Regions from separate parts of the Tardiphaga sp. GW821-FHT12E02 genome, predicted to be linked through region 2. Evidence: riboswitches for the same ligand, from Rfam matches in the RefSeq annotation. Region 2 holds a riboswitch; each other region holds the start of a gene.
What was found. Region 2 has a riboswitch for cobalamin ahead of AC1RQ5_RS23225 (TonB-dependent receptor plug domain-containing protein). Riboswitches for the same ligand answer to the same signal wherever they lie in the genome.

Region 1 (4,156 bases), 3.2 Mb from region 2:
GGAGGAGCTCGGCACGGTCTCCTATGGCGACAACAATGACGAGGTGTTCCTCGGCATGCAGATGAACCGCACCCAGGCCGTCTCCGAAGCCACCGCGCAGAAGATCGACCAGGAAGTCCGTCGCCTCGTCGAGGATGGCTACAAGGAAGCGACCCGCATTCTCACCGAGAAGCGCGGGGATCTCGAAACGCTGTCCAAGGGCCTGCTCGAATTCGAGACGCTGTCCGGCGACGAGATCAAGGACCTGCTCGACGGCAAGAAGCCGAATCGCGAGTCGGTGCTGGAGCCCTCCACCCCGCGTTCGTCCGCCGTGCCTCCCGCCGGCAAGCAGCGCCCGCGCCCGGACGGTGGCCTGGAGCCACAGCCGCAGGCATAAGCTTGCAGCGAACAGACATGCAAAACGCGGCCGAAAGGCCGCGTTTTTTGTCTGTAGGATGGGTTGAGCGAAGCGATACCCATCACCACAAGCACATGCGGTGATGGGTATGGCTTCGCTCAACCCATCCTACGTTCCCCACTTAAACCTTCCTCAAACTTCCCTCGGCAATGTCCCTCGCAACTTCACCCGTCGCGGGGACCGCATGACGCCGTTACATCTGACGCCCTCTGATCGCGGCCCGATTCCACCGGCGCTGGTGATGGTGTGCGCCATCCTCGCGATCCTGCAGATCGCGTTCTTCCCGCTCTATTACGGCCATGGCTGGATTGTCGAAGGCAACGGCCTTGGTGTGCCCACCGACTTCATCAATGTCTGGTCCGCCGGCCGCCTTGTGCTCGATGGCCATCCGGCCTCGGCCTATGACTGGGACATCCAGAAGCAGGTGCAGGTCGGCGTGCTCGGCCAGACCTATCCCGGCAATTTCGCCTGGCACTATCCGCCGCCATTCCTGTTCGTCGCGGCGCTACTTGCCAAGCTGCCTTATGCGGTCGCCTTTGCAGGCTGGGCGTGTATCAGCGTCGTGCCTTATCTCGCCGCCATGCGCGCGATCGTCGGGCGCCCGTTCGGCATGCTCCTGGCGCTCGCTTTCCCGGTCGTCTTCACCAATGTGCTGGTCGGACAGAACGGCTTTCTCACCGCATCCCTGATTGGCGGCATGCTGGTGTTGCTGCCGACACGGCCGATCCTGGCCGGCATTTGCCTCGGCTTGCTCAGCTACAAGCCGCAATATGGCGTGCTGTTTCCCCTGGTCCTGATCGCTGCTGCGCAATGGCGCGCTTTTGCCAGTGCTGCCGTCACGACGATCCTGCTCGCTGTCGCCTCATGGCTGGCCTTCGGCACTGAAAGCTGGGTCGCTTTCTTCAAATGGATGCCGATGTTCTCGCAGGCGTTCCTGGTCGAAGGTCGCGCACCGTTCGGCAAGATGCAGAGCATCTTTGCGCTCGTCCGCTATTTCGAGGGCGGCGAGACGCTGGCCTGGACGCTGCAATGGATTCTCGTGGCTGCTGTCGCGGTGTCGCTCGTCGGGCTGTGGCGTAGCCGCACGCGCTACGAATGGAAGGCCGCCGGGCTTGCCATTGGCGCCTTGCTCGCAACGCCCTATCTGTTCCTCTATGACGTGATGGTCTTGGCGATCGCGGTCGGCTTCCTCATTCGCGTCGGACTGTCCGAGGGCTTTCTCGGTCACGAATTGCCGGCACTCGGTCTCGCAGCGGTCATGCTGGTCAGCTACCAATTTATCGGGCCGGTGCCGACGGGATTCGGCGCCACATTGCTGGTCGCCGCCCTGATCGGCATTCGCATCCGTGAGTCCTGGCCCGCCAGGTCCGTTGCGGCCACGCAGCCGGACGCATCGGCAGTTGTCCACGGTACTAACAGCCTGATCTGATTTCTCGCCGGGAACAGCAAAGCGCGCTTGACACTTTGCCGCGGGTCACACCAAATGTAGGCGTCACGGTCCGCCATGTCGCAAGATTTGGTGGCTAAGAGGGAAGCCGGTGAGAGCTGCGCGTAACTGCGCTTGATTCCGGCACTGCCCCCGCAACTGTAAGCAGAGAGTTTGTTTCGATTGACGTCACTGGAGCTTCACCGCTCCGGGAAGGCGGAAACAAGCGCTTGATCTGCGAGTCAGGAGACCTGCCGCGACACCAGAAACGTCCATGGGCGGGGTGTCCCAGCGGTCGCTTGCAGGCTTTGCCGCGCGTTCGCTCGGCATCGTTGCTCGCACCTTCGGCCCCAGCCCCCTTTAGCTTGATGCATCACACGGGGTCCTGCCGATGCCTTCCACGTCCCACGCTCTCTCCAACGGCCATGATGCCGTGCTCGCCCACCCATCCGAATCGAATGTCGTGCCCGCGCACGCGCCGTCCATGCAGGTGATCCGCCGCAATGGCACGGTGTCGCCTTTCGATGCCGGCAAGATTTCGGTGGCCATGACCAAGGCGTTTCTCGCCGTCGAGGGCAACACGGCAGCGGCCTCGCGCCGTGTCCACGAAGCCGTCGAGCAGCTGACCGGCGAGGTTTTCGCCGCACTGACCCGCCGCATAGGCGAGGGCCGTACCTTCCATATCGAGGATGTGCAGGATCAGGTTGAACTGGCGCTGATGCGCAGCGAGCACCACAAGGTGGCGCGCGCTTATGTGCTGTATCGTGAGGAGCGGTCCCGCCGCCGCGCCGAAGAAGCTGCCGCCAAGCCCGCCGCCGTGCCGAGCGTGCCTGCGCTCCATGTCACGCTGTCAAACGGCACGCGCGTGCCTTTGGATGCCGCACGCCTGGCGCTGATCGTCAATGAAGCCTGCGCGGGCCTCGATGGCGTCGAGGCAGCACCCGTGCTCGAAGAGACCAAGCGCAATCTCTATGACGGCATCACGCTCGATGAACTCGCGCTGGCCGGCATCATGGCCGCCCGCACGCTGGTGGAGCAGGAGCCGAACTACACCTATGTCAGCGCCCGCCTGCTGCTCGACAAGCTGCGCACGGAAGTGCTGACCTACGTGCACGGCGTGCCAAGCGCGGCCTCGCAGGCCGATATGGCGTCGCGCTATGCGGACTATTTCGGCGCCTATGTGAAGGTCGGTATCGAAGCCGAACTGCTCGATCCCGAACTCGCACGCTTCGATCTGAAGAAGATCGCCGCAGCATTGAAGCCGGAACGCGATCTCCAGTTCCAGTTCCTCGGTCTGCAGACGCTCTATGACCGCTACTTCCTGCACGTACAGGGCAACCGCATCGAGCTGCCGCAGGCCTTCTTCATGCGCGTCGCCATGGGCCTCGCGCTGCGCGAGATCGACCGCGAAAACCGCGCCATCGAATTCTACAATCTGCTGTCGTCCTTCGATTTCATGGCCTCGACGCCGACGCTGTTCAATGCCGGCACCCAGCGCCCGCAGCTGTCGTCCTGCTTCCTCACCACGGTGCCGGACGATCTCGACGGCATTTTCAAGTCGGTGAAGGACAATGCGCTGCTGGCCAAATATTCCGGCGGCCTCGGCAATGACTGGACCCGCGTCCGCGGCCTCGGCGCCCACATCAAGGGTACCAATGGCGAGAGCCAGGGCGTGGTGCCATTCCTGAAAGTCGCCAACGACACGGCGATCGCCGTCAATCAGGGCGGCAAGCGCAAGGGCGCCGTCTGCGCCTATCTCGAAACCTGGCACGTGGACATCGAGGAATTCCTTGATCTGCGCAAGAACACCGGCGACGACCGCCGCCGCACCCATGACATGAACACCGCCAACTGGGTGCCGGACCTGTTCATGCAGCGCGTCGAGCAGGATGGCGATTGGACGCTGTTCTCGCCGGATGAAACGCCGGACCTGCACGATCTCTATGGCAAGCCCTTTGCCGAGCGTTACGCCGCCTATGAGGCCAAAGCCGCACGCGGCGAGATGCGCGTCTACAAGACGGTGCGCGCCACCGATCTGTGGCGCCGCATGCTCACCATGGTGTTCGAGACCGGCCATCCCTGGATCACCTTCAAGGACCCGTGCAACCTGCGCTCGCCGCAGCAGCATGCCGGCGTCATCCATTCATCGAATCTCTGCACCGAGATCACGCTCAACACGTCCGATGACGAAGTCGCCGTCTGCAATCTCGGCTCGGTCAACCTGCTGCATCACGTGACGGAGCAGGGCATCGATCACGCCCGCCTGCAGCGCACGGTGACCACGGCGATGCGCATGCTCGACAATGTCATCGACATCAATTTCTACACCATCC
Region 2 (4,156 bases):
TCACGAGGCCTGGAATCACATCGATATTGGCGCCGACTTCAAGGCCGCTGGTCTCGGCACGGGCGACATTGGTGTAGTAGCCGAGCGGACGCGAGGCATCGCTGACGAAGTTGATGAGGTTGCTGAAGTCATTGGCAAAGCCCGTCACCGAGAGCACGACACGGCCGTCGAACAGGCTCTGGTCGATGCCAGCGTCATAGCCGAAGCTGGTTTCCGGCGTCAGGTTGAGGCTGCCATAGGTGGTGTCGTAGAGCTGGAACAAGGTCGGCGCCTTGGCGCCGGTGCCGGCGCTGGCGCGCAGTTTGGTGCCGGTCTCCGCGATGTTGTAGGCCGCCGTTGCGCGCCACGTCTCGAAACGCGCGACATTGACCACGTCATCGACACGGCCACCCAGCGTGATGTTCAGACGCTCGCCGATCGGCAGTGACCACAAAGCGAAAGCTGAATTGGTGTCCTGCTGCTTCGCCAGCAGCGGCGTCATCAGGCCGGCGATGGGCAGCACATTGGTGGAGAAGGTCTGCGCCGTCTCGCTCTGCGTCTTGGCGCCGTAAATCAAGGTGCCGAAACCACCGAGCTTCAGATTGGCTTGATATTCCGCGCCGAGGCTGTTGCCCCAATAATCCGACGTCTTCACCGTCGTGTTCTGCGGCAGCATATTGGTGCGATAGGTGTAGTCGGTGAACGAGCGTTCGGTATGGGTGTTCGACACCGTCACGTTATGCGTGAGAATGCCGCCGAAGGAGTCGATGCCGACGCGGCCATAGATGGTCTGCAGCAGGCGATCGGCCGATGCCGGCGTATCCGGGAACGTGCCGCTCGCTGCGTCATAGGCTGCGCGCGTGAAGGACTGCACGGTGCCGGCTTCGAGTCGAATGCCTTCGCCGGCGTCATAGCCGATGCGCGCGCTGCCGCCGACGCGGTCGAAACCGTCGCGTTCGAGATTCGGGAAGCGCGCCTCGAGTGCCGGGATGCGATAGCCGTAACGTGAAAAACCGTTGGAGTGCTGGCCGCCGCCGGTGAAGGCATAGGACCACGGACCATTGGTGCCGACCAGCGAGCCTTGCGTCACCACGGTGCCATAGCTGCCGGCTTCGGTGCGGACATTGAACTGCGCGGGGCCCGAGCCTTTCTTGGTGATGATATTGATCACGCCGCCCATGGCGTCGGAGCCATAGAGCGCGCTTTGCGGGCCGCGGAGCACCTCGATGCGATCGATGGCCGAGGGCGCGAACATGGCAAATTCAAAATCGCCGGACGCCGCCGTGGGATCGTTGACGCGGATGCCGTCGATCATCACCAGCGTCTGGCCGGTATTGGCGCCGCGCATGCGCACATTCGCCGTGCCGCCGGGGCCGCCATTTTCAGAGATGTCGATGCCAGGCACGCTGCGCAGCGCATCGACCAGCGAGCCGGGATTGGATGTCGCGATGGTCTCGCCTGAAACAACGCTGATGGCGCTGCCGGTTGCGCTCAGCGGCTCCGGCGCACGGCTTGCGGTGACGACGACTTCTGAGAGTTCCTGAGGACTGGATTGCGCCTGTGCCTGATGTGCAGACACAGCCAGAATCGCTGCGCCAGTCGCAGCGACCATACGGATAGACATGAGATTCCTTGCCGTCGACCCACCGTCGAACGTGTTCAGTCATGTCTCCGGCCGGTCTCCTGGCTCGCAGTGCTTTCCGGATCCGCCTTCCCGAGCATGCTCAGTGGCTTCAAGGATCCGGACCAACTGCTTACAGTTGCGGGGGCAGCCGCGGCATCAGGGGGAGTTCTCCCCCACACCGCATTCCCGTTTCACCTCCTCGCGGAGGCACCGATGACGGAACCTAACTCGCACAGAGCGTCGCGCTGCGCAACAGGCATATGCTCGTCATTGCGAGGAGCGACAGCGACGAAGCAATCCAGAAACCACGCGAAGGAAGAACTGGATTGCTTCGCTGCGCTCGCAATGACGGCTTTGGTTCTAGCTGCTGAGTGCGGCGAGAACCTCGTCGGGACGCTCGACCATCATCATGTGGCCGGTGGCGGGAAGAATCACCGTGCGCGCGTCGGTGATTGCTGCCGCCAGCGCTTTGCCGGATTTCGCCGGGGTCATCATGTCCCGTTCGCCGAGGATGAGCGTGACGGGAACCTTGATCTGCGCCGCTGCGGCGAGGGCGCCTTGATACGCGTTGCAGGCGTTGAGATCGGCATGCAGCACGCCGGGCTTCGTCGCCTCCAGCACGCGCTGCGCGCCGGTATGCATCCACAGACCCGGCGCGAGACTGCCGCCGAGTTCGGCGCGCATGCCGAGACCCCAGATCGAGACCATGTCGATGGCCGAATGTTCGTTGGCTTCGGCGTCTTTCAGCAGATCGGGACCGACCGTCATCGTTGCCGCCGTACCGAGCAGGTCGAGGCGCGTGACCTTGTCGGGATGGCGCGCGGCGGTCTCCAGCGCGATCAGCGAGCCCATGGAGTGGCCGATGAGGCGTGCCTGCTTTGCGCCTGCTGCGATGATCAGCGCGGCAGTCCAGTCGGCGAGATCGCCGATGGTTGTGAGTGCGTCGCCACCGCTGCGGCCATGGCCGGGAAGATCGGGCGCGAGCACCGCATAGCCATGATGCGCAAACCAGCGCGTATGCAGCGCCCAGGTGGAGCTGTCGAAGCCGGCGCCGTGCAGCAGCACGACGACGGGCAATGACGGATCGAAGGTGCGGCCGCCATTGGCGACAAAGGTGTCGTGTCCATTGACCGTGATCTGCATCGGCTCAGCCCTTCTGCGAGAAGCGCAGCGCCTGCGCGAGATCGTCGATGATGTCTTGCGCGGCCTCGATGCCGACGGAGAGGCGGATCAGCTCTTCGCCGATGCCCGCGGCCTTCAGTTGTTCGGCATCCATCTGCTGATGGGTCGTCGAGGCCGGATGGATCACCAGCGTCTTGGCATCGCCGACATTGGCGAGATGGCTGGTGAGTTTCAGTGCCTCGATGAATTTGCGGCCCGCGGGACGTCCGCCCTTGATGCCGAAGGAGATGATGGAGCCGGCGCCGCGCGGCAGCAGCGTTTTTGCCAGCGCATGATCGGGATGGTTTTCCAGCGAGGGATGCAGCACCCAATCGACCGCCTTGTTGGCCGTGAGCGCGGCAAGCACGGCGCTCGTATTGGCGACATGGCGCTCCATGCGGATGCCGAGTGTCTCGACGCCTTGCAGGAGCTGGAACGCATTGGTCGGCGAGAGGCACGCGCCAAAATCGCGCAGACCTTCGGTGCGGGCGCGCATGATGAAAGCCGCAGTGCCGAACTGTTCGTCGAAGACGATGCCGTGATAGCCGGCATAGGGTTCGGTGAGCTGCGGGAATTTGCCGGAGGCGCGCCAGTCGAAGCGGCCGGCATCGACAATGACGCCGCCGATGGCGATGCCATGGCCACCGATCCATTTGGTCGTCGAATTCATGACGATGTCGGCGCCGAGATCGAGCGGGCGCGACAGGAAGGGCGTCGCGAATGTGTTGTCGATCAGCAGCGGAATCTTCGCGGCATGGGCAATGTCCGCGACGGCGGGAATGTCGAGCACTTCGAGGCCGGGATTGCCGATGGTCTCGCCGATCACGAGCTTCGTGTTCGGCTTGATCGCGGCCTTGAACGCATCGAGATCGCGCGGTTTCACGAAGGTCGTGGTGATGCCGAAGCGCGGCAGCGTGTGTGCCAAGAGATTGATGGTGCCGCCATAGAGCGACGATGACGCCACGATGTGATCGCCGGCATTGAGGATGGTCGCGATGGCGAGATGGAGTGCTGCCATGCCTGATGCGGTGCAGACGGCGCCGACGCCGTTCTCCAGTGCGGCCAGGCGCTCTTCGAGCACCGCGATGGTCGGATTGGAGATGCGGGTATAGATGTGCCCGGCGCGTTCGAGATTGAACAAAGCTGCGGCGTGATCGGTGTCCTGAAACACGAAGGATGTTGTTTGATGAATCGGCACCGCGCGCGATCCGGTGACGGGATCGGGATGCTGGCCCGCATGCAGGCTCAGCGTTTCGAAAGCGGGTGGCTTGGGTGCTGGCATCGTGTGTCTCGTCCCCTTTGATTTTGGCCATTTATGGCACGAATCGGTTTGCAGATGCGAGCAATGCGCGTTTCGACAGATGGAACAAAGCGATCGGTTTCGGCTTGTTG
Region 3 (4,156 bases), 4.5 Mb from region 2:
TAGCTCGACGTCGCATAGACCTTGTCGAACAGGTTGTAGACGCGCAGCGACACCGTGGTGTTGATGTCGGGCTTCCATTGCACGCCGGCATTGACGAGCGTGTAGCTCGGCATTTCCAGCGTATTGGCATTGTCAGCATAGGTCTTGCCGACAATCTGCACGCCGGCATTGGCCGACCAGTTCGGCGCAAAGCCCCAGGTCGCCCAGATATTCGAGACATTCTGCGGCACGTTGAACGGGACATTACCGGCATAGTTGACGCCGCTGGCTTGCAGGAAATCGTCATACTTCGCGCGCAGGAAGGCGGTATTGGCATCGATGCGCCAGCCGTAATCGAGCACGAGACCGATCGAGGCTTCGACGCCGCGCGAGGATTGCTGGCCGACTTGCTGAACGATCCCGCCGCTGCCGGGGACAACTGCGAGCAGATTGTTTTTCACGATCTCATAGCCGGCGAGTGTCCATTCGCCGCGGCCGCCCCAGAAAGATTGCTTGACGCCGATCTCGGCCTGTTTGCCGATGGCGAGGTCGAATTTCGAATTGGCATTGCTGGCCGAGATCAGGCCGCCGATCGTATCCGCGGCGGTGGAATACTGACCGTAGAAAGCAAGATTCTGGATCGGCGTATAGACGGCGCCGACGCGCCATGAGGTGGCCGAATAATCCCGCGTATAGCTGTTGGCGGGATTGCGGAAGTCGGTCCGCGTCACGCTCGGCTGGTCCTGGCGGACGCCGGCGATCAGCGAGAATTGCTCGGTCACCGCCAGCCGGTTCTCGGCAAAGAACGCGTATTGATTGGCGGTCGCGCTGTAGCCCGGTCGCGTCGCATCGGGACTCTCGAAGACGCCCGGATTGAAATTGAACGGATCGACCGACGAGAAGCCGCCATAAGGCGAATTGTTGGTATGCTTGAAGTCGATGCGGTTGACGTCGAAGCCTGCGACAAACGTGTTCACCATGCCGAACAGATGGCCGGTGAAGGTGGCGTCCATACGGTCGCCGATCTGCTGCTGCTGGTGATAGATTTCGAGGTAGTCGCTGCGATCGATCTGGCCGGTGGCATTGTTGAAGCCGTAGATCTCGACTTCCTTCCAGTGCCGCTTCGCATACATGTAATAGAGCGTGTTGCGCAGCGTGATGCCGTCGGACACCTGCCATTCGGTCTTCACCTGGCTCCAGCTATCCTGATAACGAATGGTGCTGTCGCTGACATTGTAGTTCTTGAAGCGGGTCGCGGGATCGAGCTGGCCGTTGATCAGCGGCGTGCCGAAATATTTCGACGGATGCCGGTCGCCATAGTCGGTCGAGAGCGTCCAGGTGACGTCCTCGTTCTGCTTGATCTGGACGGCGGCATGCAGCGCGATGTTCGATTGGTTGTCGCGATCGACCCAGCCATCGGAGGCGTTGCCGGTGACGGCGATGCGATAAGCGACATCCTTGCTGATGGGGCCGCCGCTATCCAGCGCGATACGGCGGGTCATGTTGCTGTCGAGCGAGATCTCGGCCTGGTTGCGCGGCACCCAGAGCGGCAGTTTCGACACCACATTGATGGCGCCGCCAATGGCGCCTTCGCCATACATCACCGAGGCCGGGCCACGCAGCACTTCGATTTTCTCGGCGGTCCAGGTGTCGAACGGAAAATTGACGGTGCCGGCACCGACATAAAGACGAGTGCCGTCATAGAGCGATGTCACCGAGCCGCTGCCGGCAAAGCCGCGGGTCGAGAAGGCGATGCCGCCATTGCCGGGCTCGCCGATGGCGGTGATGCCGGTGGCATTCTGCGTGACGGCATCGACGACATTCTGCTGGCCGCGTTCGGCCATGGTCTCGGCCGAGATCACCTCGACGCTGGCCGGCGTCTGCAGGCGCGTGAGGCCGAGGCGGCTGCCGGTGGAGGTGGTGCCGGTGAGATTGAGCGTTGGTGCAGCGAAGACCGGGCCAGTCTGTGTTGCAACCGGCGCGGCCGTCGTTGCGGCGACATTGCGCTGCTGGCGCGAGCGCGCATTGCGCGTGGCGTTGCCTGATGTGGCGCGGCGTGCGCGTTGCGGCTGGGCGGTCGGCTGCACGACGACGGGGTCAAGTGTCTGGCTCTGCTGTGCCGTTTGCGACCAGCTTTCGGCAGGCCAGAGCAGGCAGGACAGCGCGACGGTTGAAAGAAGGAGATGGCGCCGGTCGGCCGTCAAGAGATGAGTGACGATCATGGTTCGAGACTCGCGATAACGTGGCACGTCACCGCAAACCAAGCCGCTCTGCATTCCTCACGAACGCAACTCGGCTTCCACCGGGGCACCCCGCCCAATGTGCTCGCGTGTGACCACGACTGACGGCAGGTCTCCTGGCTCGCGGGTCGGTGCCTGTCGCCGCCTTCCCAGGCGGAGAGCCCAGTGGCTGATGGCGAAGGCTCGCCGCTTACAGTTGCGGGGGCAGCCGCGGAATCGATGCGCTTGCCGAGTTTGCTGGACTCACAGAGCGCGTCTCACCGCATTCCCTTTTGGTCCCCGAAGGGCACCGTCGCGATCACGTTAGGGTGAAAGTTTGGAAGGAGTCAATTGGGAGGTGGGTTGTCTACCGCACTCGCACTGTCATCGCCCGGCTTGACCGGGCGATCCAGTAGACACGAGCTTTAGATATAAAGCTGTGAAGACAGTGTGTACTGGATCCCCGCTCCGCGCGCACCTTCGGTGCGCTAGGCGGGGATGACAATTAGAGTGTGTTGCTCCCTCAGAACTTCACATTCACCGCCATCTGCGCCGTGCGTGGCATGCCGAGGATCCACTGATTGGTGCCGCCACCGGTGGCGTAGATCTCGTCGAACAGATTGTAGACGCGCAGCGACACGGTGGTGTTCGCATCGGGCTTCCACTGCACGCCGGCATTGACGACGTTATAGGCCGAGCGAGCCAGCGTGTTGGCTGCATCCGCATAGGTCTTGCCGACGATCTGGATGCCGGCATTGGCCGACCAGTTCGGCGCGAAGTCCCATGTCGCCCAGATATTGGAGACGTTGAGCGGCACGTTGACCGGCACATTGCCGGCGAAATTGACGCCGCTGGCCTGCAGGAAGTCATCATACTTTGCCTGCAGGAATGTGGTGTTGGCATCGATGCGCCAGCCATAATCCAGCAACATGCCGACCGACGCCTCGATGCCGCGGGACGACTGCTGGCCGACCTGCAGGACCACGTTGAGGTTATTGGGATCGCGCGCCAGCAGATTGTTCTTCACGATCTCATAGCCGGCGAGCGTCCATTCCGCGCGGCCGTTAAACAGCGATTGCTTGACACCGAATTCGACCTGCCGGCCGGTGGCCAGGGTGAAGTTCGCGTTTGCTGCATTGAGCGCGAGAAGGCCGCTGGTGACGGGATCGACGGCGGTGGAATACTGGCCGTAGAAGGCGAGATCCTTGATCGGCGTGTAGACGGCGCCGACACGCCACGTGGTGTTCGAGAACGACTTGTCGAGGCTGTTGGCCGGATTGAAGAAGTCGGTGCGGGTGACGTTCGTCTCGTCCTGCCGGATGCCGCCGATCAGCGCCAGCTGCTCGGTGATGTTGAGCTTGTTCTCCGCGAAGAACGCATACTGGTTGGTGATGCTGCGATAGTCGACGACGGTCGGCGTATTGCTGAAATAGTTACCCGGGATCGGATTGAAAAGCGTGACTGTCGAGCTGCCGGTGGACGTCGATGACAGGAAATTCGCATCGCGGCCGAACTTGATGTGGTTGACATCGAAGCCGGTGACGAGCTGGTTTTCCAGGCCGAATACATGGCCGCGGAAGGTGGCGTCCATGCGGTCGCCGATCTGCTGCTGGGCCTGGTAGATTTCGGTGTTGTTGCCATTGCGGTTCACGAGGCCGGACGCCGGGCTGTAGACGTAGCTCTCCGCGTTACGCCAGTGGCGATGGACATCCATATAATACAGCACATTGCGCACGGTCACGCCGTCGGTGACGTTCCACTCGGTGCGGATCTGGTTGAGATTGTCCTTGTAGTGAACGATGCCGTTGCTGAAATTGTAGTTGTTGAAGCGCGTCGCTTCGAGAATGCGGCCATTGACCAGCGGCGTGCCCCAATAATTCTGCGGCTGCACGTCGGCATAGTCGCTGAGGAAGGTCCAGGTGAGGTCTTCAGTCTGCTTGACCTGAATGGCGGCATGC

Region 1: linked by a shared signal. The riboswitch ahead of AC1RQ5_RS08130 (ribonucleoside-diphosphate reductase subunit alpha) and the one ahead of AC1RQ5_RS23225 (TonB-dependent receptor plug domain-containing protein) in region 2 are both predicted to bind cobalamin.
Region 3: linked by a shared signal. The riboswitch ahead of AC1RQ5_RS01930 (TonB-dependent receptor) and the one ahead of AC1RQ5_RS23225 (TonB-dependent receptor plug domain-containing protein) in region 2 are both predicted to bind cobalamin.

The regions. Positions count from the first base shown of each region.
Region 1 covers NZ_JBXAQK010000001.1:1,722,134-1,726,289, forward strand. Annotated here, with positions in the region: gene ftsH (ATP-dependent zinc metalloprotease FtsH) at 1-376, shown strand, start outside; gene AC1RQ5_RS08125 (glycosyltransferase family 87 protein) at 582-1,826, shown strand; cobalamin riboswitch at 1,876-2,096, shown strand; gene AC1RQ5_RS08130 (ribonucleoside-diphosphate reductase subunit alpha) at 2,215-4,156, shown strand, end outside.
Region 2 covers NZ_JBXAQK010000001.1:4,896,781-4,900,936, reverse strand. Annotated here, with positions in the region: gene AC1RQ5_RS23225 (TonB-dependent receptor plug domain-containing protein) at 1-1,603, opposite strand, end outside; cobalamin riboswitch at 1,636-1,833, opposite strand; gene AC1RQ5_RS23220 (alpha/beta fold hydrolase) at 1,964-2,746, opposite strand; gene AC1RQ5_RS23215 (O-acetylhomoserine aminocarboxypropyltransferase) at 2,751-4,046, opposite strand.
Region 3 covers NZ_JBXAQK010000001.1:402,827-406,982, reverse strand. Annotated here, with positions in the region: gene AC1RQ5_RS01930 (TonB-dependent receptor) at 1-2,201, opposite strand, end outside; cobalamin riboswitch at 2,309-2,528, opposite strand; gene AC1RQ5_RS01925 (TonB-dependent receptor) at 2,722-4,156, opposite strand, start outside.